3 regions of the Faecalibacillus intestinalis genome follow, and region 1 is predicted to be linked to each of the others. Evidence: predicted binding sites of a transcription regulator. Region 1 holds the regulator's gene; each other region holds the start of a gene.
The links. The regulator HrcA, encoded in region 1, represses chaperone genes, less so after heat shock. The targets are predictions, from matches to a motif close to TTTTAGCACTNNNNNNNNNNNAGTGCTAAAA.

Region 1 (10,582 bases):
AAAAGTGGCACATCATGGAAGTAGCAGTTCTTCAAGTGATGATTTGTTTAAAATGATTGATCCTAAAGTAGCACTTATTTCTGTAGGAAAGAATAATCGTTATAGACATCCATCTTATTTAACATTAAATCGTTTGGAAGCATATGGGGTGAAAATTTATCGCAGTGATCTTCAGGGAATGGTTAAGATTGTTTATTATGGAGGTAAGAATTATGTCATGACTTCAAGTGGTTTTTAGTTTATAATATCTATGGTGATGATATGTTATATGTATTATATGGAACAGAAAGATTACTGATGGATCAACGTTTAGATAAGTTAAAAAAAGATCATCATTGTAATCAAGAACAGATGAATTATACAGTTTATGATGTTTCTAAAGAGGGAATGAAAGTTGTTTTAGAAGATGTAATGACACCTCCTTTTTTAAGTGATGAAAAAATGGTTGTTATTAAAAAAGCAGATTTTCTAACAACCAAAAAAATAAAAAAAGATAATCATGATATAGATTATTTTATGCAATGTTTACCTTATTTAGATAAAACAGTGCATCTTGTTATTTTTAATGATGAAAAGAATTTTGATGAAAGAAAAAAAGTTGTCAAGATGTTAAGAAAAGAAGCACAGTTTTATGAAATCAATCCTCTAAATTATTATAAAGTTTCTGATACAGCAAGACAGGCTGTTAAAAAAAGAAATTGTACTATTGATGATGATGCTTTAGAGTTACTTTTAAGTAGAAAAGGAACAAATTTAATGGATATTGCTAGTGAAGTAGAAAAGCTTTGTTTATATACACAGCATATTGATATTCATTGTGTTGAAGAACTTGTCAGTCGTCCCTTGGATGAAAATGTTTTTGATTTAACAACAGCTATTTTAAGTAAAGATAAACAAAAGATGATGTCTATTTATAAAGATTTAATGACAATTAATGAAGAACCAGTTAAATTGATTGTTTTGGTAGCTAATTCTATGCGGTTGATTTATCAAGTAAAATTATTAGATAGAAAAGGGTATACTGATCAAGAAATTGCTAAAATGTTGGCAGTTAATCCTTTTCGTTTAAAATATGTAAGAAAAGAAGGTCAATTTTTTCAAATAGATGAACTACTTAGATGTTTAAATGAATTATCTTTATTGGATGTTAAAATTAAGACGGGACAAATAGATAAAAAATTAGGCTTAGAATTATTTATGTTAAGAATATAGGAGAAATTATGGAATCATTAAGAGAATTATTTAAGATAGGATTTGGACCATCCTCTTCACATACAATGGGTCCGCAAAGAGCAGCTTCTAAAATAAAAGAACAATATCCAAATGCTTCACGTTTTGAAGTTGAATTATATGGGTCGCTTGCCTTAACTGGAAAAGGTCATTTAACAGATTATATTATTAAACAAACATTGGGCAAGCAAACGATTGTTCGTTTTAAAAGTGATCGTTTACCTTATCATCCAAATGGAATGAAATTTTATGTGTACCAAGATGAAGAAATTCTTGATACAATTACTGCTTATTCTATAGGTGGAGGAACTGTTGAATATGAAGGAAGTAAGTTGCAACAAACAAAACAAATCTATCCTCATAAAAATCTTAAAGAAATTATTCAATATATTGAAGACAATGGTATTTCCTTCTATGATTATGTTTTAAATTATGAAGATGAACATTTTAAGGCCTACTTATTTGAAGTGTTAGATAGTATGTTTACCTGTGTACAAAATGGCTTACATCATGAAGGAGTGATTCCTGGAAGGTTACAACTAAAAAGAGTTGCTAAAAGTATGTATCAACAAGCCATCAATACGCGAAGAGAAAGTGATCGAGAAAGATTACTTGTTTCAAGCTATGCTTATGCAGTTTCTGAGGAAAATGCTTGTGGTAATAAAATTGTTACTGCGCCAACATGTGGAGCAAGTGGAATTTTACCAGCAGTGTTATTTTATTGTTATAAACAATTAGAGATTCCTCGTAAAGAATTGATCAAAGCTTTGGCCGTTGCTGGATTATTTGGAAATGTTATTAAACATAATGCAACAATTTCTGGTGCTGATGGCGGATGTCAAGCAGAGGTAGGAAGTGCCTGTGCGATGGCAGCGGCAGCGTATGGTTGGATTTTAGAACTTAACAATTCTTTAATCGAATATGCTGCAGAGATGGGGCTTGAACATAATTTAGGACTAACATGTGATCCGGTTGGTGGCTATGTTCAAATTCCTTGTATTGAAAGAAATGGTTTTGGAGCTTTACGTGCAATCGATGCAGCAAGTTATGCGAAGCAATTAGGATATTTAAGAAAAAATAAAGTTTCTTTTGATTCAATTGTCAATGTTATGAAAGAAACAGGTAAAGATTTAAATAGTGCTTATAAAGAAACTTCTTTAGGTGGACTAGCAAAGGAATTTGGTTTAAAAGATGGAGACTAGAAGTTTATATGTACACATTCCTTTTTGTGAGTCTATTTGTAGTTATTGTGATTTTTGCAAGGTCTATTATGATCAAAAACAAAGTGATCTCTATTTACAAAGATTAAATGAAGAATTATCACAAATAGAGCAACATCATTTAAAAACGATTTATATTGGAGGGGGAACCCCTAGTGCTTTAAATGATGAACAATTAGAAAAATTAATGTCAATGTTAAAAACCTATAGTTTAGAAGTGGAAGAATATTGTATGGAAGTTAATCCAGAGTCAATGGATTATTATAAGTTAAAGATTTTAAAAAAAAGTGGCATTAATCGTTTAAGTATTGGTGTACAAACATTTCAAGATCATTTATTAAAAGAAATAGATCGTCATCATAATACAACACAAGTAAAAAATATTATTAAATACGCTAAAGAAATAGGTTTTGATAATATCTCAATTGATTTGATGTATGGTTTACCAAAACAAACAAAAGAAGATATTCAAAAGGATATAGAAGTTTTACAAACTTTAAATTTACAACATGTTTCTTATTATTCTTTGATTTTAGAAGAAGGAACGATTTTAAAATATAAAAATTATCAACCTTTAGATGAAGAAAGCGAATATCAATTAACATTATTCATTGATCAAGAATTAGAAAAAATAGGTTTTGAAAAATATGAAATTTCTAATTATGCTAAACAAGGTTATCAATCAAAGCATAATTTAACTTATTGGTATTATGATAATTATTATGGAATAGGATTAGGTGCATGTAGTAAAATTGATGGACAAATTATAGAACATAGTCGATCACTTACTAAATATTTAAATGGTGATTTTAAAACAACAACAATTGATGAAACAAAAGAAGAAACGATGTTTAATCAAATAATGATGTCACTTCGTTTAAAAGAAGGTTTAGATTTAAAAAAATTTAAAGAAAGATATCAAGAAGATGCTTGTGTTCTATATAAAGAAGCGGTTACTAGAAATATAGAAAAGGGTAGATTGATGATTGAAAATGATTATTTAAAAGCAACGCAAGAAGGGCAATATGTTTTAAATGATATATTAATTGATTTTATGAAATAGCAGGAATGCTATTTTTTTATTTTTTTAGCACCAAGTTGTTGACAGTGCTAAAATAAAATGTATAATGTATTTAGCACAAGAGAAATAGGAGTGCTAAAGGTGGTGAACTTGATGTTAACAGCAAGACAAATGCTGATATTCAAATGTATAGTTGAAGAATTTATCGAAAATGCTGAACCGGTTGGATCCAAGGCATTGATGGTAAAATATCAACTACCGTATTCAAGTGCAACGATTCGTAATGAAATGAACTTTCTAGAAAATTATGGCTATCTAGAAAAAACACATATTTCTTCAGGAAGAGTACCTTCTAAAGAAGGATATCGTTTCTATGTTCATAACTTAGGAAAAGTTGATTTGGATGAAGGAACAAAAAATCAAGTTGCTACAATTATTAATAAGCATCGTCGAAATTTAAATGAGATGGTGCATGAAAGTTGTAACATGTTGAGTGAATTAACTCATCTTACAAGTGTTGCATTAGGAAATGCTTTAGATGATATGTTGCAACGCATCTCTGTTGTTCCTTTGGATGATGGACGTGTAACAGCAATTATCATTACAAGTCAAGGTCATGTTGAAAATAAAGTTTTCCAATTTTCAAGTGATGTAGAAATGGAAGATTTATTAAGTTGTGTTAATGTGATGAATGAATTATTGATAGGAACACCTATCAGTGAAGTGGCATTTCGTTTAGAACGAGATGTTCGACCAATTCTTACAACGCAAGTGAAGCAACATGAAGAATTATTTAATGCGTTTTTGGAAGCATTCGTTAAATTTGCTTCAAATAGTGTTTATTTTTCTGGAAAAGAAAATATTCTCTATCAACCAGAATTTAATGATGTGGATAAATTAAGAAGACTTGTAAGTGCTTTTGAAAATTCAAAAGTGTGGAAAACTCTACCGTTATCGAGTGAGGATGGTATTCAAATCAATATTGGAAATGAAACACCTCTAGGAAAAATGAATGATGTTTCAGTAATCTCTGCTTCATTTAAAACAGGGGAAACATCAAAAGGTTCTATTTCGGTAATTGGTCCAACAAGAATGCCTTATGAAAAAGTAGTGGCATTAGTAGAGTATATATCTGAAAATATTGAAAAGGCTTGTTTAGAAGATAAACAAGATGAGAAATAGAGGTGAACAAATTGGCTGAGGAAACTAAAGTTGAAAAAGAAGTAACTGAAGAAGTTGAAGAAAACAAAGAAGCTGAGGCTGAAGTTGTTGAAGAGGAAAAAGTTGATCAAGAAGATCAAATTAAAATTCTTCAAGGTGAAGTTGATAAATGGAAAAATGATTATTATAAAGTGTTTGCGGATATGGAAAACATTAAAAGACGTATGCAAAATGAACATGCAAATAACTTAAAGTTCATGATGCAAGGTTTTATTGAACAAATGTTACCAATCGTTGATAACTTTGAAAGATCATTAGCAATTGAAAATCCAAGTGAAGAAGTGGCAAACTTCTTAAAAGGATATGAAATGATTTATAAACAAATCATGACATTATTAGAAAACCAAGGAGTTAAAGTGATTGAAGCTGAAGGTAAAGAATTTGATCCTAACTTCCATCAAGCAGTAATGACTGTAAGTGATGAAAACTTTAAACCTGGTATGGTTGTTGAAGAGTTACAAAAAGGTTATATGTTAAAAGATCGCGTTATTCGTGCATCTTTAGTAAAAGTAAGTGAATAAAATAGGAGGATTTATATTATGGCAAAAATTATTGGTATTGACTTAGGAACTACAAACTCATGTGTAAGTGTGTTAGAAAACAATGAAGTAAAAGTAATTGCAAACCCAGAAGGAAATCGTACAACACCTTCAGTTGTATCTTTCAAAAATGGTGAAATTATTGTTGGGGAAGCTGCAAAAAGACAAGCAGTAACAAACCCTGATACAGTAATGTCAGTTAAACGTTATATGGGTACTGATCATAAAGAAAACGTAAATGGTAAATCTTATACACCACAAGAAATTTCAGCAATGATCTTACAAAACTTAAAAGCAACTGCTGAAGCTTATTTAGGTGAAACAGTAACAAAAGCAGTTATCACTGTACCTGCATATTTTAATGATGCTCAAAGACAAGCAACAAAAGATGCTGGTAAAATCGCTGGTTTAGATGTTGAACGTATCATCAACGAACCAACTGCTGCAGCATTAGCATTCGGTCTTGATAAATTAGACCAAGAACAAAAAGTATTAGTTTATGACTTAGGTGGTGGTACTTTCGACGTATCTATCTTAGACTTAGCTGATGGTACATTTGAAGTATTAGCTACTGCTGGTAACAATAAATTAGGTGGGGATGATTTCGATAAGAAAATCATGGACTACATCGTAGATGAATTCAAGAAAGAAAATGGTATTGATTTATCTAACGATAAAATGGCAATGCAACGTATTAAAGAAGCTGCAGAAAAAGCTAAAAAAGACTTATCTGGTGTAATGCAAACTCAAATTTCATTACCATTCATCTCAGCTGGTGCTGCTGGACCATTACACTTAGAATTATCATTAACAAGAGCTAAATTTGATGAAATTACAAGAGACTTAGTTGTAGCTACTGAAGGACCAGTTAGACAAGCATTAAGTGATGCTGGAATGCAACCAAGTGAAATTGATCAAGTATTATTAGTTGGTGGATCTACTCGTATCCCTGCTGTTCAAGAATCTGTTAAACGTTTACTTGGAAAAGAACCTAACAAATCAGTAAACCCAGATGAAGTTGTATCTATGGGTGCTGCTATCCAAGGTGGAGTTATCGCTGGTGACGTTAAAGATGTCTTATTATTAGATGTTACACCACTTTCATTAGGTATCGAAACAATGGGTGGAGTTATGACAGTATTGATTGAAAGAAATACAACAATTCCAACTACTAAATCACAAGTATTCTCTACTGCTGCTGATAATCAACCAGCTGTTGATATCAACGTATTACAAGGTGAAAGATCAATGGCTAGAGATAATAAACAATTAGGTTTATTCAAATTAGATGGTATCGAACCAGCTCCAAGAGGAGTACCTCAAATCGAAGTTACTTTCTCAATTGACGTTAACGGTATCGTAAATGTTAAAGCTAAAGATTTAAAAACTCAAAAAGAACAATCAATCGTTATTCAAAACTCTACAGGATTATCTGATGAAGAAATCGATCGTATGGTAAAAGAAGCTGAAGCTAATAAAGCTGAAGATGAAAAGAAACGTAAAGATATCGAAACAAGAAATAAAGCTGAACAAATGATCAATGAAATTGATAAAGCTTTAGCTGAACAAGGTGATAAGATTGATGCTAATCAAAAACAACAAGCAGAACAATTAAAAACTGAATTAAAAACTGCTTTAGATAACAATGATATGGCTACTCTTGAAGCTAAAATGTCAGAATTAGAACAAATGGCTCAACAAATGGCATCATATGCTTATCAACAACAACAAGCAAACCCTAATGGTGGTGCTGGACAAACAACATCAAATAACAATGATGATAATGTTGTTGATGCTGATTTCGAAGAAAAGAACTAATCACTTAAAAAACCAAGGTTCTTCCTTGGTTTTTTAAAAGTATTATAGAAAGGATGATTTTATGGCAAGTAAAAGAGATTTTTATGAAGTCTTAGGGATTTCAAAAACAGCAAACGCTGATGAAATAAAACGTGCATACCGTAAAAAAGCAAAACAATATCATCCCGATATCTGTAAAGAACCTGATGCAGAAGAAAAATTTAAAGAAGTTCAAGAAGCTTACGAAGTTTTATCTGATGATAATAAAAGAGCGGCTTATGATCGTTATGGACATGCAGCCTTTGAACAAGGTGCAGGTGGTGCTGGAGCCGGTGGCTTTGGTAGATTTGGTTTTGAAGATGTCGATTTAGGAGATATTTTTGGATCATTCTTTGGTGGCGGGGGAAGTCGTCGTCAAAGACAAAATGGACCACGTCGTGGTGATGATCATTTAATGCGTCTAGAAATTGATTTCATGGATGCAATCAATGGTGTTAAAAAAGATATTAAAGTAACTTATGATGCAGAATGTCCACATTGTCATGGTAGTGGTGCAAAAACACCAAACGATGTACAAACATGTTCGCATTGTAATGGTACAGGAACTGTTTCTAAACAACAACAATCTCCATTTGGTACATTTGTAACACAAACAACATGTCCACATTGTAATGGTACTGGTAAAGAAATTAAAGTTAAATGTCCTGACTGTCATGGTAAAGGATATATTACTAAAACAGTTACTGTTCAATTAGATATTCCAGCTGGTATCAATGATGGTCAACAATTACGCGTTGCTGGTAAAGGTGGAAGAGGATCTAATGGTGGATCTAATGGTGACTTATTTGTAGAAATCCGTGTAAGAAACAATACACACTTTATTCGTGAAGGACGTAATATTTATGTTACAATTCCTATTAGTTCAGTTGATGCAACTTTAGGATGTGAGGTAGATGTACCAACAGTACAAGGTGACGTGAAAGTTAAAATTCCTGCAGGAACACAATCTGGAACAACTTTAAGATTAAAAGGTAAAGGGGTCAAAGATTTAAGAGGAAACGGATACGGAGATCAAATGGTTAAGGTTGAAGTTAAAATTCCTACAAAACTTTCTAGTAAAGAAAAATCATTGTATGAACAATTACAAAAATTAAGTAAAAAAGAATCTATCTTTGAATCATTTAAGAAAGGATTTAAAAGATAGAATAGCGAGTAAATATAGTGGGGTGAGTTCAGTTTCATCTCACTTTTTTGGCTTTTATAGTTGTATTGATAACTGGATTTTTGGGATAAATACAGTTTTTAAGCGTTTATTAATGGATAAAAAATTTTTTGTAATTGTAGTAGTTTGTTATGTTTTTTATTAATTGTTAAAAAAATCACAAAAAGCGGGATAATATGTTAAATATTATTGAATATATATTTATATCATGATATGATTCTTATAGAAGTGAATATGATGTTAGGTTTTTATAAAAAAATACGGTCATTTTATTTAAACCCAATACATTTTTTAAGGAGGGATGTAAGCGCTAACTTTAAATATTTGTATTTTAAAAGGGAAAACAAAAATCAAGAAAGGGGTTAAATTAGTATTTAAATAACGCATAAAACACTAGTGAATGATTAATGTTGATGTTAAGGGGTATTATTTATAGTTTTATGACTCGCTTAAATAGGCATTCACAAATATAGCAGAATTACTATTCTATTATAATAATTTACTAATATTCTATTATTGATAAAACAATTGATAATAATTAGCATAAATTAAAGTTTTAGATAAGGTTTTTGGTTTTATATACCTAATTTACATCATTAATAAAAACTAGTATATGTATTAATTTATTAATTTAAAGTGAGTAGAAAATGAAAGGAAAAGTATCGAAGAATAAGTTTCTTAAAGTAGTTTTACCGGCACTTTTGGTAGTTGCTATTATTTGTCAAGCAGTCGGTTTTCAGGCAGTTTTAGCTAAAGGCAATGTTGCAACAACATCTAGCGACAGTATTTCAAACCTTACAGATCAACAATTACAAGCATTAACAAATCCTATTCTTCAATCTTACAAAGCAGATAGTAGCCATAAAGTTTGGAAAATGACTAACGATAGTCGATTAGCTGTTTTAGCAAATCAAACTAATATCGAAAATGCAAGATTACAAGAAGTGGTAAAATTAGTAAATTCAGAATTTGTTGAAAAAGAAATTATTTCATCTCCGCTAGCAATGGTTTATGCTCAAGAAAAAGATGTGAGTTATGGAGATATTTTGATTGATATTGATCAAACAAGTTCAATTACTAGTAGCTCTAATAGTAAAGAAGCATATAAAATCACTATTGGAGAAAATGGAGTTCGTTTAACTGGTGCTAGTGAAAATGCTATTATGCACGGATTAAGAACAATCCAAAATTTGATTATTACTAACGATGGATTAGTTTACGGTGAAATCGTAGATTATCCAAATGTTGCAGAACGCAGAGTACATGTCGATTGTGCTAGAAAATATATTTCTAAAGATTGGTTTATTCGTCAAATTAGAGAAATGTCATATATGAAAATGAATGCTCTTCAAATTCATTTTTCTGAAAATATGGGATTTAGAATTGAATGTGAAACAGATCCATCTATCGTTTCTGATCAATATTTAACAAAGACAGAAGTGAGAGAAATATTAGCAGAAGCTAAAAAATATGGTATTAATGTTATTCCATCATTTGATAGTCCAGGTCATGTTGATCAAATTTTAAAAGCTCATCCAGAATATGGGCAAGTTAATACTAGTGGAAATCATTATAAATCTGGTTTAGATGTTACTAATCCTGAAGCTATTGCATATATTCGTAGTTTATATGATGAATATATGGATCTATTTGAAGGATGTACTGATTTCCATATTGGTGGCGATGAGTATATGGAGTTTGACCGTGCACCATTTACTACAGAATATAAGAGTGTATTAAATTCATATGCAGTTAAAAAATATGGTCAAGGATATATTTGGAAAGATGTAATTACTGGATATATCAATGATTTAGCAGAATATGTACATAATCGTGGATTTACACCAAGAATTTGGAATGATGGTGTTTATTATGGTGAAAATTCTTATGAAGGTGCACAAAAAATAAAAATGCATGACTATATTGGAATTGATTTCTGGTCACAAATGTCATGGAATTCAAGTATTGCAAATTTACAAACATTCATTAATAAAGGCCATGATACAATTTACAATATCAATGCAAGCTTTTTCTATTATGTATTACGTAATAGTAAACCTACAGATGGCAGAGAACAACATTCATTTGATAACTTAAATGCAGATCGTAAAATCTATAATGAATGGTCACCTGGAAAGTTCCAAGGAAATCCAGCTGTAAATGATGGTTCTGATTTTATCAAGGGTGCTTCATTGGCAATTTGGTGTGATAATCCAAATTTATGTAGTGAAGATGTAATTACTGAAGATATTGCTGATGAGTTACGTGCATTAGCTTCTAAATCATGGAATACAAGTAGTAATTCAATTACTGATTTTGATAGTTTCCAAGA
Region 2 (10,582 bases), 1.1 Mb from region 1:
CATTATGATTTTTGTTGTATTTATGATTTTTATAAAGAATATATACATAAAAATACAGGAAAAACATTATCTTCTGATATAGATTTTTTACTTAAAATGTATTGTAGAGGTTCTGTAGATATGACTGTAGAATGGGTTTTAAATGATATGCCTATTTCTAAAGAAGATATTGTTACTTATCTAATAGAAGCTATACCTGATAAACTAAAAGAATGTATGATGTAAATAGATAAGATAAAATTGTTTAAGAGAAGAGATAAACCGGATGAAGTTAAAACGAAGTAAAAATAAAATGATTGAAAGATTTTTACAAGGTTTTTTAATTATAATTTTAGTAATTTTGACTATTTTTATGATGAATGATGTTAATAAGATACAAGGAAATGCAAGAGTTATTAACTATGCAGGCATTATTCGAGGAGCGACACAAAGAGAAATTAAGTTAGAAATATCAGGTAATAAGAATAATAGTTTAATAAGGTATTTAGATAATATTTTTGATGGTTTGATGGATGGCGGAGGAAAATATCAACTCACAAAGTTAAATGATCAAAAATATCAAAAGAAATTAGTTGAATTGAATAAATCATGGATTTCTTTAAAAGAAGAAATTCAAAAAGTAAGAGAAGACGGTTATGAAAATACAAATATTATTGAAATGAGTGAGAATTATTTTTATCTTGCTGATGAAACAGTAAGTGCTGCTGAAGAGTATTCTCAATATTGTGCTTCTCAACTTGATATGATTGAAAAAGGACTTATTGTTACTTGTACATTAATAATTTGTATCATTATCAGAGAGTCTATTTCTGCGGTTGTTCTCATGAAAAAGAATAAAGAACTTAATAAGTTAGCTTATATTGATTTACATACAGGACTTCCAAATAGAAGTCGTGTGGAAGAACTTTTAATAGAATATCATCAATTTGAAAAGCCAACAGCAATGATTATTTTTGATTTAAATGATTTAAAAGAAGTAAATGATACATTAGGTCATATTGCTGGAGATACACTTATTATGAATTTTGCTCATATTATAAGAACATCTATTCCAGAAAAGTATTTTGTAGGAAGATATGGTGGAGATGAGTTTATTGCTTTATTAAATGATGTAAGTGAAGATGAAGTGAAATCTATTATTAAAAAGGTTCAAGATGAAGCAAATCGTTATAATGAATTAAGTAAACAAATATATATTGAATTTGCTTATGGATATGCACTTTCTATTAATTATCAAGAAGCTAATTTAAAAGTATTATTGAATCAAGCAGATAAAAATATGTATGAATGTAAAACACGTATGAAACAAGCTAAACAAAACTTGAAAAAGTAGGTTCAAAATGAACCTATTTTTTTGTAAATAACTTTTGAAACAAAAAGATAGGTGAAGTATGTTATAAATCAAGTGTAGTAAAAATAAATAAAAAAAGAAAGAGGAATAGTATTATTCATAGTGGAATGACAAGTGATACAGCAGCTAGAACACTGCTTAGAGATAATGAAGTATTTGCTTCTTTATTCAATACAGTGTTCTTTGATGGAGAAGAAGTCATAGATTATAAAACGTTAGTCTCTTATGAAAATGATCAATTGGTATTAATAGATCATCAAGATATTAAAAGAAGAAGAGATATTGTAAAAAAAGCAAGATGGGATGAGTTAGCTCGCTATGATGATATGAAAAAAGAGTTAGATGCTCAACTTGCTGAAGCAAAGATGAAAGCAGCAGTAGAAGCTGAAATAAAAGCTAAAGCTGAATTTGTATTAAAGCTTTTCAAAAGCAAATATTTAAATGAAGAAACAAAATGGCTTGAAGATCTTACCGAATATCAATATGCTCAAATATTTAAGAAGTTAATAGAAGATGCTAGTCTAGAAGAAATAAAGAAAATAATAGGTGATTAAAGTACGAGAAATCGTATTTTTTTTATATATTTAATAAAAGGGATTGTTTTTTATGAAAAATCATGTATAATATTGGCAATTTGGGGATTTTTAGGAGGATAATTATGAAACAAAGTAATGGAAAGCAATTAGCAAAAAAAATGCTGATTGCATTAGTGTGTGGTTTAATTGCTGGATTTGGATGCATTATATTTAGAGAGCATTTAAATTCAAGTGGTCAAGGAGAATTATGGAAAACAATTAATAATATCTTATTTCAAGATATTACAGCAGAAGGTGCAACAAGTGCGATTGGTATTTTCTATATAATCGGTCAGTTATTTGTAAATGCATTACAATTAATTATTGTACCAATGGTATTTGTTTCTATTACACTTGCGATTTGTACAATTACCGATACAAAGAAATTAGGAAGAATATCTTCTAAGACAATTTTAACTTTCTTTACAACAACAGTTTGCGCTTTAATTTTTGCAGGGGTTGTAAGTACTGTTGTTTATCATTTAGGTTTATTTAATGCTGTTGATGCAGGAAAGATTACTGTTCAACAAGGAACAGCAGGTTCTAATCCATTAAATATTATTGTATCAATTATACCTAATAATTTTATTAGTGCTTTTACAACAAATGGTAATGTACTTGCTATTGTCTTTTTAGCAGTTGTAACAGGTTTATCAATGAATGCTTTAGAAGAACAAACTAAAACATTGAAAAAAGTATTTGAAGAAGTATCTAAAATTATTAGTTTATTTTTAACATTTGTTATTAATAAGTTTGCTCCATTTGCAATCTTTTGTTTACTAACAAGAACTTTTGCTATTTATGGAATTGATTCATTAAAACCAGCATTAGCTTATGTTGTTACCGTTATTATTGCTTTATTTGTTTATTTATTTGTTGCTTATCCAATTTATTTAATGACAATGGCTAGAGTAAATCCTAAACCATTTATGAAAAAAGCTGCAAAAGTTGCCTTATTTGGATTTTCAACATCATCATCTGCAGCTTCACTTCCATTAAATAGAAAAACAACAGTAGAAGAATTAGGAGTTCATGATCAAATAGCATCCTTTGTTTTACCATTAGGTATGACAGTAAATATGGATGGTACAGCCATTATGCAAGTTATTGCTGCAATGTTTGTAGCAGTAAGTTCAGGATATAAAGTAACATTTATGTCTATGGCGATTATCGCTATTTTAGCTTTAATTGCTTCTATTGGAACACCAGCTGCACCAGGAGCAGGTGCTATTATTCTCTTTACAATTCTAACAGGAATGGGTTATACAAATGATGCAGCATTACTTGCTTATTCATTAATTCTAGCAATCAATAGACCAATTGAAATGTTAGTCACTTCACTCAATGTTACAGGAGATGCCGCTACTTCAGTGATTGTTGCTAAAAAAGAAAATATGTTAGATGAAGAAATTTATCATAGCTAATAAAGAATGATTACGAAACACTGTTTCGTAATTTTTTTTTACTTTTTTAAAGAAAAAAGGTAAAAAAATAACGATATATAATAGGAGACAAAATCATGGATGCTCTAATAAAAGATACACTTAGTCAGCATAAAATTATGTTGGATCAAAATTGTAAATTGATGATCAGTCATGAAGAAATGTTATCAAAAATCATCAAAGAGTTTGTTGAAGAAACAAAACATTTAAGTATTGAAGAGATTATCGAAATTGTACAAGATGAGCATCGTTTTCAAAGATTAAATAATGAAAATACGATACCAGGATATGGAACAGGCAGGTTTGATTTCTTTGGATGTATTGATTTACCACAATTAGATCATACTATCAAAAGAATTTATTTAAAGTAGAAATACAAAATGATGCCTATCCAAAATATTCTCTCATAACAAGAGGAGATGCATATTTATCAAGAATACAGACAACACATTGGGGAAAGGAACATGATGATCAAAACTATGATGGAATGGAAAAGGTCTATTTAATATGGATACTACCATAAGCAGCAAAAAAAAGAGATGGATAAGTGAGTATTTGTAAAATAGATGAAAAAAAGCATCTAGAAAAAGAATATTTAAATAAAGGAATTTGAATTGGCGTTGAAAAAGGAACACAAAATGAAAGAATTAAAAATATAAGAAAACTAATGATAAAGCTAAAAATGACATTTAAAGAAGCAATTCAGTTTTTAGATATACTTAAAGATGAAGTAAAAGAGATAGAAAAATATTTTAAATCATAATGTTTATAAGGATAATGGTTCAACATCGTCCTTTTTATATCGATAAATTCTTAACAAATGTTCTTTAAATGTGTATAATGACACGGGGTAAAAAAGGGGGATTTTATGTTTAAAGATTATATAAGAGACTTGAAAAATGAGTTTAAAAGTTATAACATGCAAACTCTTTTACAAGATATCTTAGCAGGTTTAACAGTAGCTGCTGTTGCTTTACCACTTGCCTTAGCGTTTGGTGTAAGTAGTGGTGCTGATGCAGGTGCTGGGTTAATTACAGCAATTATTGCTGGTCTAGTGATTGGTGTTTTATCGGGGGCAAGTTACCAAATCTCTGGACCAACAGGTGCAATGTCAGCTATTTTAATTGGGCTTTCAACAACATATGGTTTACAAGGTGTCTTCATCGCAAGCTTTTTATCTGGATGTATGTTGATTATTGCTTCATTATTTAAATTTGGAAAAATTGTTTCTTTTATTCCAACAAGTGTTATTACAGGATTTACAAGTGGGATTGCGATTATTATCGCATTAGGACAAATCGATAATTTCTTTGGAACAACTTCTGTTGGTTCAAGTGCTTTAGAAAAACTATTTTCATATTTAAAATTAGGTTTTCCTGTATCACTTCCAACTGTTTTCTTTGGAATTTTAGTGGTTGTGATCATGCTTGTTTGGCCTAAAAAATGGGGAGAATATTGTCCTTCCTCACTAGCTGGAATTATCATTGCTTTAATTTGTCAATTATGTATGAATTTACCAGTTCATGAAGTTGGTACAATTCCAAGTACTTTATTTCCAGAAGCAAGATTATCTTTTTCTTCACTTCAACTTGGAACAATTACACAATTAATGTTACCTGCTTTAAGTATTGCTGCACTTGGAATGATTGAATCACTTTTATGTGGAGCAAGTGCTGGTAAAATGAAAAATGAAAAATTAAATGCTGATCGTGAATTAATGGCACAGGGTATTGGAAATATGTTGATTCCATTATTTGGTGGCGTTCCTGCTACAGCTGCAATTGCTAGAACATCTGTAGCTATTAAAGCAGGTGGAAAAACAAGATTAGTCAGTGTTTTTCATTCAGTTGTTATTTTAATTTCAATGTTTTTACTTGGATCTTTAATGTCGCGTATTCCATTATCTGCACTAGCGGGTGTTTTAATGGTTACTGCTTGGCGTATGAATGATTGGCAAGAAATAAAAACATTATTTCATAATAAAGTTAAAACAAATATTTCACAATATTTAATTACAATGTGTGCGACTGTTGTTTTTGATTTAACTGTTGCGATTGGTATTGGAGTCATGGTTTCAATTATTTTATTTGTTTTAAATAATTCTCATTTACATATAGAAGTACGTGATATTGATAAAGATCGTGTAGGAAAAGATTTAAAACATCATCATCAAAAAACAAGAATTATGTATTTAAGTGGTCCTATTTTCTTTGGAACACAAGAACAAATGATACATGTTTTAGATGAATTAGATGATTCATTAGAAGCTATTGTTTTTTCAATGAGAGGTGTTCCTTCTATTGATGATTCAGGGATTCATGAATTCTTTGATATCGTTGATCGTTTAAAAGTACAAAACTGTATCATTAAATTCAGTGGTGTTCAAGAAGAAGTGATGATTCAATTTAAACGTAATCATTTTGATGAATATGTTGGTAAAGAAAGTTTCTGTTGGGATGCTATTATGGCTTTAGAGGCTTTGGATCAAGAATTAATTTCTGCTTAAAACAATTGACAAAGATAAAGATATTTATTAATATAGACATGCAAATTGAATATTGCTTAGGTAAGCTATAGATTTCTCTATTTCTGATCATAAATAGACATCTATAGCTTTTTTTATGGAAAGGAGACTTATATGGAAAATAGAAACCCAATGGAATACAAGCCTGTATTTCCTTTATTAATGTCAATGGCGATTCCGCCAATGATTTCAATGTTGATTCAATCATTATACAATATTATAGATAGTATCTTTGTTTCTCAACTTGGAGAAGAAGCTTTAACAGCAGTATCATTGATTTTCCCTTTACAAAATTTATCATTAGCTATTTCTTGTGGAATAGGGATTGCGATGAATGCCTTTATTGCAAGACATTTAGGAGCTAAAGATGATAATAAGGCATCTTATTATGCAACTCAAGGAATTGTGATGTCACTTGCACATTCTTTATTATTTTTAATTATTGGTTTATTTTTTATTCGACCATTTTTAAATATGTTTACAACAAATCAAAATGTAATTAACTATGGAATGCAATATGGAATGATTGTTGTCTCATTAGTTATTGGCCAATTTATTCATCTAGCTATTGAAAAGATGTTTCAAGCAACTGGAAACATGATGATGCCCATGATCATGCAAATCTTTGGAGCTGTTATTAATATTATTTTAGATCCAATCTTGATTTTTGGCTATTTTGGATTACCTGCTTTTGGTGTTGCTGGAGCAGCTATTGCGACAGTAATTGGTCAATTTTCAGCAGCTTCTTTAGCATTTGTCTTATTTAAAAAATACAATACACATCTTCATATTTCATTTAAGAAATTCAGAGTAGATTTTCATGTTATTTCTCAACTTTATAGTATAGCTATTCCTTCAAGTGTGATGATGTGCTTACCATCTGTTCTTGTTTCTTTATTAAATGGTATACTTTCATCTATTTCACAAAGTGCAGTTGCTTTCTTCGGGGTTTATTATAAGTTACAAACATTTATTTATATGCCAACATCAGGAATTGTACAAGGAATGAGACCTTTAATGAGTTATAATTATGGAGCTAAGTTAAAAGAAAGAATGCATCAAATTTTAAAAGTATCTGGTTTGGTCATTGCTGCTATTTTAGGAGCAGGAACATTATTATTCTTTATAGTTCCAAATGTTTTACTTTCTTTATTTAATGCAAGTAGTGGCATGTTAGAAATAGGAGAAACAGGGCTTAGAATTTTATCTTTAAGTTTTATTGTTTCATCTTTTGGAGTTTTAATGTCAGGTGTTTTTGAAGCTCTAGGTTTAGGAAAATATTCTTTAATAGTTTCTTTACTTAGACAATTATTGATTACAGTACCATTAGCATACATTTTATTAAATATCATGGGGATTGAAGGTATTTGGTTATCATTTGTTATTGCTGAAGCAATTGCAAGTATTGTAGCTTATATCTTATATCGTAAAAAATTTAAAACCATATAAAAAAGAGGCTGTTACGAAATTAAATAATTAATTTCATACAGCCTTTTCTTTTGTAAAATAAAAATATATTAAAATTATTTTACTATAAGAAGCAATTGTTTCTAATTACAATAATTCCTCAAACGTTATCGTTGAAAAATTAATTAGTAGGAAATAAATATCATTGGTAAGATATCAATATCCTATTTTTAGTTAGAAATTATAACAAAAAAATTATTTTTTATATTATTTCTTTTCTATTGATTTTATTGATTTACCACCTTTAACACAATTTAATTTTCCATTATAAATAGTAACCATATAATTATCTCTCGCAAAATTTATAGCTTCTACCTTACCTTGTTGGTTATAGAATATATTAATAGCAAATCCATTGAATTTACTAGGCTTATAATCGTTAAGGGATTGACCGTTGAGGCAGTCAGTTTGTACTTTGTATTTATAAATAGCTGAATTTTTATTTTCACTTTGTAAAAAATGTAATACATTTTTTACAATTTCTTTATCGATATATGATGCGCCAGAATAGCTATCACTAAGATACTTGTCAGGCTCTTTTTGTCCATAACTCATTAAAGAATCAGACACTCTTCCAACTGGATTTGTTGTTGTTTTTTTATAAGGAAAATCTGCAGGTAATGTGTAGTTATATTTAAAAATTGATTGTTTTTTAAATTCATCTTCATCTGTTGCATAGCATTTTGTAGCAGCAATTTGCGCTGCTTCATAAATACCATGTGCTTCTTGTATAATACCTGCTTTTTTTGCTTCATCTACAACATATCCTAAAACGGATGGAATAGCCACAGCAGCTAAAATTGCAAGAATGACAAGAACAACTATTATTTCAACAAGTGTAAAACCATGTTTGTTTTTAATTTTTTTAGTATCTATCATTTTTTCTCCCAATTTTCTATTTAAATGAGGTAATATCTCTATTAATATTTTAATACGTTAATCCTTATTTAGCAATGATTAAAGTAGATTGCCATAATACTTTTTGTATATGATTCTATTTTTATATTATTATCCTATAAAACCTTGAAATAGGTTTCTATTTAAAAAAATAGAAAAGAAAAAATATAAATTTATGATATACTTGTACTCCAAGGAGGAACTATGATGAAAAAACTCTATTTATTATTACTTTCATTATTGATGACATTTACTTTAACAGGATGTAATCAACAAGTAGAAAAAGCATCTTCTAAGCAAAGTGTAATACTTTCTTTAGAACAAACAAGTAGCCAGGATGTAGATGTTTATGTTGATCAAGATCAAATTGATACTTTAAAAAGTCAAGGTGCAGGAACTTATGAGTTAAAGTTAACTAAAGGAAATCATGAGTTAAAAGTTGTACAAGATGGTGAAGAAACTCAAAAATCGTTTTATGTAGACTCTAAAGAAACCTTACATTATCAAATTACAAATATAGAAAACCAATTACAAATAGAAACAGATCAGGTTTCTTTTGATGAAAATAATGTTCAAGATATTTTAAATCAAATAGAAGAATATAGTGGACAACCATATATTGAAATCAATAACAATACTCCTACTTTTAAAGAAAATGAATATACTACAAAAACATATATTCAATTAAATGATTTAGATGAATATGGACGTACTCAAAAAGATCAAGCTTGTTTAGGTCCCGAAACACTTCCAACAAATAAAAGGGAATCTATTGGAATGGTTAAACCGTCCGGATGGAAAACACAAAGATATGATGATTTGATTTCTACAAAATATTTATATAATCGTTGTCATCAAATTGGTTTTGCTTTAAGTGGTTTAAATGCTGAAGAAAGAAATTTAATGACGGGAACACGTTATTTTAATGTTACAGGTATGTTGCCTTTTGAAGAAGAGGTTAGAGATTATATTAAAAATACGAATCATCATGTTTTATATGAAGCTATTCCTGTATATAAAGAAGATGAATTAGTAGCAAGAGGTTTGATCTTACAAGCAGCTTCTATTGAAGATGAAACGATTCGTTTCTGTGTTTATATTTATAATGTACAACCGGGTGTTACTATTGATTATCAAAATGGAACTTCAAGAAAAGCCAAAGAAGGAGAACCAACTTATGGCATCAAAGAAGCAAAAGATCCATTTGGTTATCATAATAAGTCAAGTAATAAAAGTAAAAAGTATGTTATTAATATAAAAAATAAAAAATATCATGATCCAAATTGTTCAAGTGTTTCAAAAATGAGCGAACAAAATAAAGAAGTAGTTACTTCAACTTCAAAAAAATTACAACAACAAGGATATACTCCTTGTGGTATCTGTCAAAAATAAAAAAGTGAGATGTTTCCATCTCACAAATTAAATATGATCAATAATTTCATCTAAATCAATACCTAATTGAAATCCTAAAGAGAAATAGTCATCAATTGTATTTTGGTAATCTTGACTAGAATAAGTTGATGAAACATTCATCATTGATTGATAAATTTTTAAAAATAAGTCTTCTAAAGATAAACGATTAGGAATTTCAGTATGATTTTTAATAGTATCAATTCTTAATTCATAACCAATAGACATTAACATTTTTAAACCATCTAAATAATGTTCTAATAGTTCATCGTGATGAATAGCTTCTTCTTTTTCCCAAAAGATAAAACATCTTGAATCCTGACAAACTTCTCCTAAATCATGTAAGAAAGATAATGTTTTTTGCTTAAGTCGAGCGACATTTAAAATTTCATTTTTGTTTACTTGTAATTCTTTATTTACGTAAACTTGATACATTTTAGATAAATCATTCATAAAAATCACCTCAATACTATTATATCACGAAATATGAACTAGGTTTGAATTTGACATCAAATAATCCTCTAGATATAATATTCAAGATTTAAAGGAGGATGAAATTATGCGAAAAATTTGGATATGCGGTGCTAAAGGACAAATTGGACAAGCAATCAATGAAATTATTGATAAACTTGAATTCAAAGTTCTTGATACTGACATAGACGATTTGGATATTACAGACACAGATGAGGTCTTACGTTTTGGGGAAATGAATAGACCAGATATTATTATTAACTGTGCAGGACTTACAAATATAGAGGAATGTGAAAATGATATTTCTAAAGCTTATAAAGTTAATGCTTTAGGTGCTAGAAATTTATCTATTATTGCTAGAAAATTAGAAGCTAAATTGGTTCATATTTCTACAGATGATGTTTTTGATGGGAAAAGTGATCAACCTTATAATGAGTTTGATCAA
Region 3 (10,582 bases), 320 kb from region 1:
TGGGGCTTTAGTTACGTGTTTAATTCAATCAAGTTCAGGAACAACAGCCCTTACAATTGGATTGATTCGTTCTGGTTTAATGAATTTAAATCAAGCAGTAGGAATTATCATGGGGGCCAATATTGGAACAGTTATTACTTCTGTTTTAGTTGGTTTAAAGATTTCTAAATATGCGGTTTATTTCATTATTATTGGTGCGTTTGTTTCTATGTTTTCTAAAAATAAAAAGTCAAAATACTTATCACAAATTATTTTTGGATTTGGTTGTTTATTCTATGGATTAGATTTAATGGGTAACAATTTATCAATGATTTCTGAAGTTCCAGAATTTACACAAATTACAGAATTCTTAATGAAAAGTCCTTGGCTTGGTTTACTTGGTGGAACAATTCTTACATGTGCGATTCAATCATCAGCTGCAACGATTGCCATTGTTCAACAAATGTATGGTGCCGGCGCTATTGGTTTAAATATTGCTTTACCATTTTTATTTGGATCAAATATTGGAACAACGATTACAGCGGTTCTTGCCTCTATTGGTGGATCTATTCCCGCTAAAAGAGCAGCGTTCTTCCACGTTTTATTTAACGTCATTGGTTCTGTTTTATTTATGATTGTTTTATCACCATTTACAATGTTGATTCAATATATTAATTCAGTAAGTACCATGTCTCCTGAATTACAACTTGCAGTAGCTCATGGTATCTTTAACATAGTAACAACCATCTTGTTCTTTCCATTTATTAATAAGATTGTTGTTATTATTAAAAAAATCATTCCAAATCATTCAAAAGAATTACAAATGGATTTATCAGAATTAGATCCTCATGTGGTTCAATTGTTCCCTTCTCATGCTTTAGCTATCGCTAAAAACAAGATTTTAGAAATGGGTGCTATTACTGTTGAAGCTTGTGAAAATGTTAAAGAATACTTTATTTCTAAAAGTTCTACTGCAAAAGAAACAGTTGAAGAATTAGAAAATGCAATCAACTTATTAGATAAAAAGATTTCAGAATACTTATTACTTATTTCACACGAACAATTAAACGATCATGATTCAAAAGAATATTTTGCTGATATGAAATCAATTAAAGATCTAGAACGTGTCGGTGATTTATGTATTAACTTAACTCAATTCTTTGAAGCTGTTTATGATGAAAAAGATGATTTTTCATCAGAAGCTAAAGATGACATTATCGCCATGATCAATATGGATATTGAAATGTTGAATCATGCAATGGTTGCTTTTGATAAACATGATTTAGATGATATTATTTATGTTGATGATCATGAAAGTAATTTAGATTATTATAATAAAAAAGCAAAACAAAGACATATTCAACGTGTTACTAATAAAACTGAAAAATCAGTTATTGTCAATTCTACATACGTTGATATCTTATCTAACTTAGAGCGTATTGGTGATCATTGCCAAAACATTGCTGAATCTTATATGTTAGAAGAAGAAAACTTCAAACCAGATTATGAAGTTGATTCTGCATTTAATCAATAGTCATGGATTTCCATGACTATTTTTGTTATGATGTAACAGTCAAAGGAGTCACATATGTATAAATTATTAGATTATGATATAACTGAATATAAACAATTAGAAAATACTTTAAATGAGTTATCTAAACAAGGTTACAATCCTACTTCTTTAGGTAAAATCAGCCGTTTTGAAAAAAATGAGAAACACTACTACTTCCATGTAGATTTACTAATCAAAAAACCGGCAACTCCTAAAAGAAAAGCATTACATGATTTTATTAATGAATATGAAAAACAAATGTTTGATTATTATGGTAAAATAGGAAAATTTATTATTTTTACAACAGATAATAAACGTGCTTTACCTAAAGAAAGACAAAAAGCAATTGATGAATACTTAAGTACTCGTAAAATCTCTGTAACCACTTATTTTGTTTTATGGATTTTCTTTTCTTTTTTTGTCGCACAGCTTGTTTTACAAAAAAATCAAATTCAAGAATTTCTTACAAATGGAAGTATTTTAATTCATTACTTACCTCTTCTTCTCTTTGCGACAATTCTTATTCGTTGCCTTTATAAAATTGTTTTAGCCTGTCAAAAAAGCTTTGGAAAGATTATTAAACATATCTTCTACGCTATGACTATAGTTACTTGTGTAGTTGCTATACTTGGATGTATTTTAGATATTACTGATAGAAAAGATATTCCTTTAAATCAAAATATTTTAACATTGCAAACATTTGATAAAGAAACAAATTTAAAAAAATATCCAAACTACAAATATACTAAAAGTTTTATTGTTGAATCTACTTCTTATTTTGAAGAAAACAACCAAGGTGATCTCATGTATAGTAAAGATTATTGTTTTAAATCAACTGACAAAACAAACACTTTCTTTAAACGTTATTTAAAAACGTATGATGATGTTCCTGTTATTAAAATTGATAAAAACACTTATCTCTTTAAACTTGATACATCGTATGATACTTTACTGTATAAAAAAGAAAATCATTTCTATTTTGTTTCTGCAAATTTCAGTTTAAAAAATGATTATCAAAATATTATTGAGTTTTATAAATAAACAAAAAATCCACCCCAAAGTGGATTTTTTATTTACCTGTAATAATAAGATAGATAAGAAGTAAAGCAATAATAATCATTGTTGAAATAAGGACACGTCTTTCAAATTCGCTATAATCATCATGATAAAGATAGTGTGCCAAATAGTTAAGAACTAACGCTATAAGCAAAAAGATTCTTCCAACCATAAAATAAGACGTATTCATCACCACCGGTTCAATAAGCAATAAAACATCAACCAAATTGATTTTATATTTATGATGTGGTTTGCAAATTTTATACAGTAATTTCTTCATTAATAAAACGTACTCACTTCTTCTATTGTTTTTCTTTTTGGCATACTTGGTTCAATATCTGGATAACCCACACCTATGACAGAAACAATTGTTTCTTGTACAGGTATTTCTAAAAGATCACGGATCGCTCTTTCATCCCTGATTCCCATAACAAGTGTTCCTAAACCAAGTTCAGTTGCTTTAAGAATTAAGTTTTGATTAGCTAATCCACAATCATAAACACCCCAACCATTTTGTAATTCGTTGTCAGGACTTCCGTTTCTTTGAAAACCTGCACGATCTTTAACAAATGTTGTCACAATTAAAACAGGTGCATCAGCTATATTTTTTTGATTAAATTCAGGTAAACATTTTTTCTTAAATTGTTCCAACATTTCTTTTGATTGAATAACATGATATCGTGGTGTTTGACTATTTTTCCAACTTTCTGAATAGATAGCTGCTTGAATCATTTCTTCAATTTTTTCTTTTTCCACAGGTTGTTGTTTATATTTACGAATACTTCTTCTTTGTTGTAAAACATTTTGTAACTCCATAATTTTCACTCTCCTACTTTTATTATAAAAGAAAAGACTATCGAATGATAGCCTTACTTATTTAATTCAATCATAAGCTCACAAATCTTATTTGAAAAAGCCACTGGATCTTCAATAGATAATCCTTCAATCAATAATGCTTGATCGAATAACAATGAAGCATAATCATTGATCTTATCTGCATTATTTTGATAAACATTTTGAATTGCCTTGAAAATATCATGATTTGGATTGATTTCAAGAATTCTACCTGCTTTAACATCTTGACCATCAGGCATTGCATTTAATACTTTTTCCATTTCAAAAGATACACCTTGATCAGATACTAAACATACTGGATGAGATTTTAATCTATTTGATACTTTAACATCCACTACTTTATCTTTTAAAGCTTCTTTTAATGATTCTAATAATGATTTATTATCTTCATTGATCTTTTCTAATTCTTTCTTTTCTTCTTCACTATCTAAGTTTAAATCACCTTGAGCAACGTTTTTGAAAGCTTTAGAATCATAATCTCTCATCATTTGAATCATAAATTCATCAACATTATCCATCATGTATAAAACATCATAGTCACGATCTCTAACAGCTTCTACTTGAGGTAAATGAGAAATCTTTTCTTTTGTTTCACCACTTGCAAAGTAGATTTCTGTTTGTCCTTCTTTCATGTTTTCAACATATTCTTTTAAAGTAATCATTTTTTCTTCTTTACCAGAGTAGAATAAAAGTAAATCTTGTAATTTATCTTTTAACATTCCATAGCTTTGATAAATACCAAATTTTAATTGTAACCCAAAGTTTTTAAAGAATTTTTCATATGTTTCACGATCTTTTTTCAACATATTTGTAAGTTCACTTTGGATTTTCTTTTCAATACGATCAGCGATGACTTTTAATTGACGGTCATGTTGTAACATTTCTCTTGAAATATTTAATGATAAATCTTGTGAATCAACTAACCCTTTAACAAATCTAAAGTGTTCTGGAATTAAATCACTTGCTTTATCCATGATAAAGACACCTCGACTATAAAGTTGTAAACCTTTTTCATAATCATTTGAATAGAAATTCATCGGTGGTTGACTTGGAATAAATAACAATGCATCATAAGAAACATTTCCTTCTACTGATGTATGAATAACTTTCATTGGATCAGAGAAATCATTGAATTTATCTTTATAGAATTCATTATATTCTTCATCTTTAATATCTTTTTTATTTCTTTTCCATAAAGGAACCATTGAATTTAATGTTTTATTTTCAACGACATCTTCATATTCATCACTATCTTCTTTTTTCTTAGATGTTGTCACATCCATTTTAATTGGATAATGTACATAATCAGAATATTTTTTAACAAGAGATTCAATATGGTATTGATCTAAATAATCATCATAATTTTCTTCTTCTGTATTATCTTTTAAATAAAGTTTAATTGTTGTTCCTGTTGGTAAGTTATCTGTTTCAAAGATTTCATAACCATCACTTGCTTCAGATACCCAAGTATATCCTTGATCACTACCATAAGCTCTTGATGAAACTTCAACTTTTTTAGCTACCATAAATGCTGAATAGAAACCAACTCCAAATTGCCCAATGATATCAATATCATCACTTTCAGTTTCATTTTTAAATTTGAAAGAACCGCTATTAGCAATCGTACCTAAATGTTCTTCTAGTTCTTCTTTATTCATTCCAATACCATGATCAGTAACAGTCAATGTTCTATTTTCTTTATCAAAAGCTAAATCAATTGTAAGATCACTTTTATTGATTTCAGAAATATTTTCTGTTAACGCTTTATAATAAAGTTTATCTGTTGCATCACTTGCATTAGAAATCAATTCTCTTAAAAAGATTTCCTTATGTGTATATATAGAATTAATCATTAAGTCTAATAATCTTTTCGATTCTGCTTTAAATTGTTTTTTTTCTGCCATAATATATCCTCCTTTAGCACTCCTGTCGTTTAAATGCTAAAGATAGTATATTACTTTGTTTTAGCATAGTCAAGCACAGAGTGCTAATTTTTTAAGAAAATAAAATGATTGACTTACAATCATTTATTTCGACTACATTTTTGAGCATCTATCGCAAGAACAATCATTAAAACATAAAAAGCATCTTCGTCATGTTCTATTGTTAAAGAATATGTATCACTCATATGAAAGATTTCTTTATTAATTAAACCAATAATATTTCCTGAATAATCCACGATCTGATAATCCCATTCCCAAAAATTTCCTTCTATTTGCCAATCTTTATAATCTAAAATAAATTTAGGTTTAAAGAAAGTAAACTCTTTGGTAATTTTACCAATATATTCATCATTTTCATATAAAGCAAAACGTGGTAAAAACGTTAATATTTCTTCTTTGATCGTACCAAGATGTTCACCATACTTATTATAAATAAAAAGTTTATGTCCAAAACTGAGTTGTCCTTTCACTGTATAGACAGTTTCCCCCTTTTCATCATATATATCATAACTGTCTAGCCATGAAAAAATACGCTGTTTAAATAATAGTTTCATAAGATTCCCTCCAATTTTTAATAATGTCTATTTCTTCTTGCTTTTTCAATATCTATTACAGTTGTTAAAATGACGAAATTTAAAATATCTTCCTTTAAATCAACTGAAATATCATATGTATCTAAAATATTTCATAATCTTTTTTCAATTCTTCCAATAAGATAATCATTTTCATCTTTTACTTCATAATTATATTCAACATATTCTCCACCAACATTCCATTTTCGATAATCCACTAAAAAATAAGGAATAAAATAAGAAAACTCTTTTTCTACAGCACTAATATATTCCTCATTTTTATAAATAAAAAAACAGCTGATCTAGGATTTTCTTCAATCTTAGCAACAATATTTTCATGAGCATCATATATATAAAGTTGATACATAATTGCCATTTTTCTTTTTATAATATAGAACAATTCATTATTTTGATTTGTTACATAAAGTGGAAAATAAAAGATGGTTGTTGTCTAAATAACAACTTCATAGAACTCACCTCTTATCCATATTGTAGCAAAAAAACAACAAAACAAGCAAAGCTTATTTTGTTATAAAAATTATAAGTATTTAACTGTTTCAGCCAATTCTTTTTTTAAATGATGATTAGGAAGTGGTTCTTTTTGATTTCCATATCCTAAATTCAACATCATAACAACTTCTTCATTTTCAGGTAAATCTAAAGCTTTTTTCATTTCTTGAGGATCAAAGAAATTGATCCAACAACTATCAATTCCTGCATTATAAGCAGCCAACATTAAATGAGTGGCTACAATGGTAGCATCTTCAATTCCTGAATTTCTTTCATTACCTGGATAATCAAAAACATTGTTTTTATCATAAGCTACAACTAAAACAGTAGGTGCATGATAACGACAAGGTGTACATGCATCTATTTTATCTAAATATTCTTTTGATTGAACAACATAGATTTTTTGTTCTTGCAAGTTTTTAGCCGTTGGAGCAACTCTTCCTGCTTCCAATATTTCCATTAATTTTTCTTTTTCTATTTGTTGTGTAGAAAAATCTTTACATGAATATCTGTTTTGAATAACATCTTTAAATTCCATAATATATCTCCTTTTTTATTTTCTAATAAATATATTAAATATTTGAGTACATTTGGTAAAGAAAAATTATCAAATACTTGATGTTCTCTATAGAAAAAAGTTTACTAAATAACTTTAAAAATTTTTCTTACTTTCAAACTCTCCTCTTATCATGTTCTTACTTTTTATTGGTTTAATTTCTATATAAAAAGCCGTGGAGCTTCAAATTTTAAGTAATTGGAACGAAGTCATCCACGACATATATATAATAGTATATATTTCAACTTAACAAAAGAAAAAACTGTTGATTTTTTATTTTTTTCAACAGTCTAAACAAATCATTTTATTTGATTTGCTTTTTTACTTATATATTAACTTATTAATTAATGATTTTTAAAACATCTTCTTCATTTGTAATATTAAATATATTACGTGTTAATATATTTAGTTTTTCTAATGTTGCATTGGTTAGTTGTAATTCTAGATTATTTGAAATAGTTCCTAGTTTGATTTCTAATTGTTCTTTTAGTGTACTTCTCTTTTCTTCAAGTTTTCCTTCACTTCTACCTTCATTTCTAAATCCTTCTGCCATTCTTTCCATTCCTTCACACATATCGATTTCATCTCCTTCTGGTAAATCTCTAATTAAATCTAAACTTCCTGTAATGATGGCTGCATAAATAAAGTTATCTCTATTCATCTTTATTCTTCGATGTAATCCTTCATAGTTTCCTTTATACATTTCTTGGATAGCTTCTATAAAATATCTTGTTTGTTCATCTTTGATCTTACTGGCATCTATTTCTTTGACATCGACAACTTTGATTTTCCAATCATTAACATATTCTTTTAATTCTTCTGGTATATCAAAGTAATCATTTAATTCTAAAGGGGTATTCCATTTTTTATCTCCTGTATAAAAAACAATCATAACTTGAGGAACTAATCTTTTAAGCTTTTTGTTTTTTAACTGTTTTAAATACTCCAACATTTCATAGTTGCTACATCGTATCACCATATTTTTATCGATCGTACTTTGATGTTCAATACTCAAGAGACAACAGACACCATCAACATCTGTTTTTACGACAATGTCCCTTCTTCTTTTTTTATCTTCTGCACTCTTTGTATCATCGATAATAAGTGACATATCATTTTCATAACGTACAAGTCTTTCGGGACGAATGACTTGTTTGCCATCAAACAAGATAGCATTAGAAAAAGAAGCAAAATAGATATCATTACTGAAGAAGGTACGACAGGCACTATCAGGTGTTAAGTTATTTGTTAGGATCAATTATTATTACCTACTTTCTTTTTTATTTGAGGTAACTTATCTAGATTGGTTACAAATAAATTGTATCATATGTCCTTCTCTATTTCGTCTCGAATTTGTTTCGTATTTGTCTCAAATTTAATTCACAAATATTTCTTTTTTTATTATTTTATCTTTCCTTTTTCCTTCTTTCAATGGACGGATAGTCCAATGAATAATTGTTTCTTATACAATAAAAGCCTGTCAACAAATTATTTTGTCAACAGGCTAAATACATATTATTAATCTAAATCAGCACCGTTTGATTCGAATGCTTTTTTGATCCATTGATATGATTTTTTAGGAATACGTTTCATATCTCTTAAATCTTTATTTGTTCTATTTACATAAACAAATCCATAACGTTTATCCATATTACACATACTTGCTAGAATATCAATTGGTCCCCAAGTAATATATCCTAAACAATCAACACCATCTTCAAAGATTGCATTTTCCATTTCTTTGATATGATCTCTATGATAATTAATACGATAATCATCTTCAATTGTACGACCTTCAGCTAACATTTGATCTACTTCTTCTTGACTCATATCTTCACGCCAACCAATACCATTTTCAAGAACGAATACTGGAAGACCTGTTCTATGATGTAAATCATTTAATGTCCATCTAAATCCAACTGGATCGATTTCCCAATCCCATTCATTTGCTTCACAATGAGGATTTTTAATTTGTTTTTCATTTACACATTCATGAGCTGGTCTTTCATAATCAAATTCACCTGTTTTAACAGTGTTTGAACGATAATAAGAGAAAGCAATATAATCAACAGTGTATTTTAATAATTCTTCGTCACCTTCTTCAAAAGTAGGCATCCATCCTCTATTTTCAAGATAAGCATTCCAATAATCAGGATATTTACCTTGAGCAAAAGTATCTACTAAGAAACCATTTAATAAATTATATCCTTTAGTAGCAAAGAAATTATTTTCTGGACTATTTTCATAAGCATAAATATTAGTAATAGCACCCATACCACAGAATTTAGCATCTGGTTGCATTTGTCTTAAAGCACGTACTGCTTTACAGTGAGCCATCATAACATTGTGGTTTACTTGATATAAGTGTTTTGGATAGCTAACTCCTTCAGGAATAACTTCAGCATTAGAAACACGTAACATCATACTGTGTAAGTTTTGTTCATTGAATGACATCCAATGTTTAACACGATCTCCAAATCTTTCAATACAAACTTTAGCATATCTTTCAAAACAATCTACAACATAACGAGATGCAAATCCATTATATTCTTTTACTAAATGATAAGGCATATCAAAATGAACTAATGTAATCATTGGTTCAATACCAGCAGCTAATAATTTATCAATTAAATCACTATAAAATTTAACTCCTTCTTCATTTACTGGTTCATCTAATGTTCCATTAGGAATAATACGAGACCAACAAATAGAGAAACGATAAAAGTTGAATCCCATTCCTTTCATTAATGCAATATCTTCATCATAACGAGTATATTCATCAATAGCATCGTTCCAATCAGAAAATTCAGGATTCATAGGTCTTACATCATAAACACATAAACCTTTTCCTCCTTCATTTCTATGTCCTTCTGTTTGGAATGATGAAACTGATCCACCCCAATAAAAATCTTTTGGTAATTTTCTTTCCATAAAATGTTCTCCTTTTTTATATCCACCTAACATTTTAATCATCTCATCTTGAAAGTAAATATCTTCGATATTCCTTTTTATAATGTTTCATATTTAATTAAAATAAAACCCATTTCATGAAACTTTGTTCCATGTTATACTATAAATGGTGATATAAAATGAGTATAATGACACAATTAGAATTTGAGTTAGATTTCTCTCATTCAGAAAAAGAAATCGCCCATTATATATTAAACGAGGGAGAAAAAGTTTTAAATCTTTCTATCAAAGAACTCGCTAAAAAAACATATACCTCTCCAGCTACTATCGTAAGACTTTGTCATAAATTAGGTTTGGAAGGTTATGGTGATTTTAAAATCAAATATTCTGCTGAATTACAATTTGATTTAGCTCATACAGATCGTATAGATGTTAATTTTCCCTTTAATGAAGAAGATAATGATTCCATGGTTGCTTATAAACTAGCTAGTTTAAATCAAGAAGTCATCGCGGAAACCATCCAATTGATTGATTTTGAACAACTTAATCAAATAGTTGAACTACTTGATCAAAACAAAGATATCGATATCTATGGAACAGGAAATTCATTACTTGCAGCTATGTCTTTCCAACATAAAATGATGCGAAT

Region 2: a site for HrcA is predicted at 8,305-8,335, ahead of Fi14EGH31_RS10560 (DNA/RNA non-specific endonuclease). Genes of this name have one in related genera too.
Region 3: a site for HrcA is predicted at 5,405-5,435, ahead of htpG (molecular chaperone HtpG). Genes of this name have one in related genera too.

Annotation. Positions count from the first base shown of each region.
Region 1 is NZ_AP024085.1:873,532-884,113, forward strand. Features, by position in the region: gene Fi14EGH31_RS04590 (ComEC/Rec2 family competence protein) at 1-238, shown strand, start outside; gene holA (DNA polymerase III subunit delta) at 262-1,212, shown strand; gene Fi14EGH31_RS04600 (L-serine ammonia-lyase, iron-sulfur-dependent, subunit alpha) at 1,221-2,432, shown strand; gene hemW (radical SAM family heme chaperone HemW) at 2,422-3,513, shown strand; gene hrcA (heat-inducible transcriptional repressor HrcA) at 3,625-4,653, shown strand; gene grpE (nucleotide exchange factor GrpE) at 4,656-5,213, shown strand; gene dnaK (molecular chaperone DnaK) at 5,232-7,049, shown strand; gene dnaJ (molecular chaperone DnaJ) at 7,111-8,232, shown strand; gene Fi14EGH31_RS04630 (family 20 glycosylhydrolase) at 8,898-10,582, shown strand, end outside.
Region 2 is NZ_AP024085.1:1,954,344-1,964,925, reverse strand. Features, by position in the region: gene Fi14EGH31_RS10600 (TetR/AcrR family transcriptional regulator C-terminal domain-containing protein) at 1-225, shown strand, start outside; gene Fi14EGH31_RS10595 (GGDEF domain-containing protein) at 266-1,333, shown strand; gene Fi14EGH31_RS10590 (hypothetical protein) at 1,459-1,905, shown strand; gene Fi14EGH31_RS10585 (dicarboxylate/amino acid:cation symporter) at 2,010-3,350, shown strand; gene Fi14EGH31_RS10580 (hypothetical protein) at 3,446-3,739, shown strand; gene Fi14EGH31_RS10575 (SulP family inorganic anion transporter) at 4,237-5,874, shown strand; gene Fi14EGH31_RS10570 (MATE family efflux transporter) at 6,007-7,341, shown strand; gene Fi14EGH31_RS10565 (type II secretion system protein) at 7,567-8,238, opposite strand; gene Fi14EGH31_RS10560 (DNA/RNA non-specific endonuclease) at 8,464-9,648, shown strand; gene Fi14EGH31_RS10555 (dUTP diphosphatase) at 9,676-10,119, opposite strand; gene rfbD (dTDP-4-dehydrorhamnose reductase) at 10,226-10,582, shown strand, end outside.
Region 3 is NZ_AP024085.1:1,190,318-1,200,899, reverse strand. Features, by position in the region: gene Fi14EGH31_RS06465 (Na/Pi cotransporter family protein) at 1-1,513, shown strand, start outside; gene Fi14EGH31_RS06460 (DUF2812 domain-containing protein) at 1,568-2,572, shown strand; gene Fi14EGH31_RS06455 (hypothetical protein) at 2,601-2,867, opposite strand; gene Fi14EGH31_RS06450 (nitroreductase family protein) at 2,867-3,403, opposite strand; gene htpG (molecular chaperone HtpG) at 3,457-5,346, opposite strand; gene Fi14EGH31_RS06440 (LURP-one-related/scramblase family protein) at 5,466-5,939, opposite strand; gene Fi14EGH31_RS06435 (nitroreductase family protein) at 6,496-7,005, opposite strand; gene Fi14EGH31_RS06430 (Rpn family recombination-promoting nuclease/putative transposase) at 7,364-8,281, opposite strand; gene Fi14EGH31_RS06425 (glycoside hydrolase family 1 protein) at 8,542-9,954, opposite strand; gene Fi14EGH31_RS06420 (MurR/RpiR family transcriptional regulator) at 10,113-10,582, shown strand, end outside.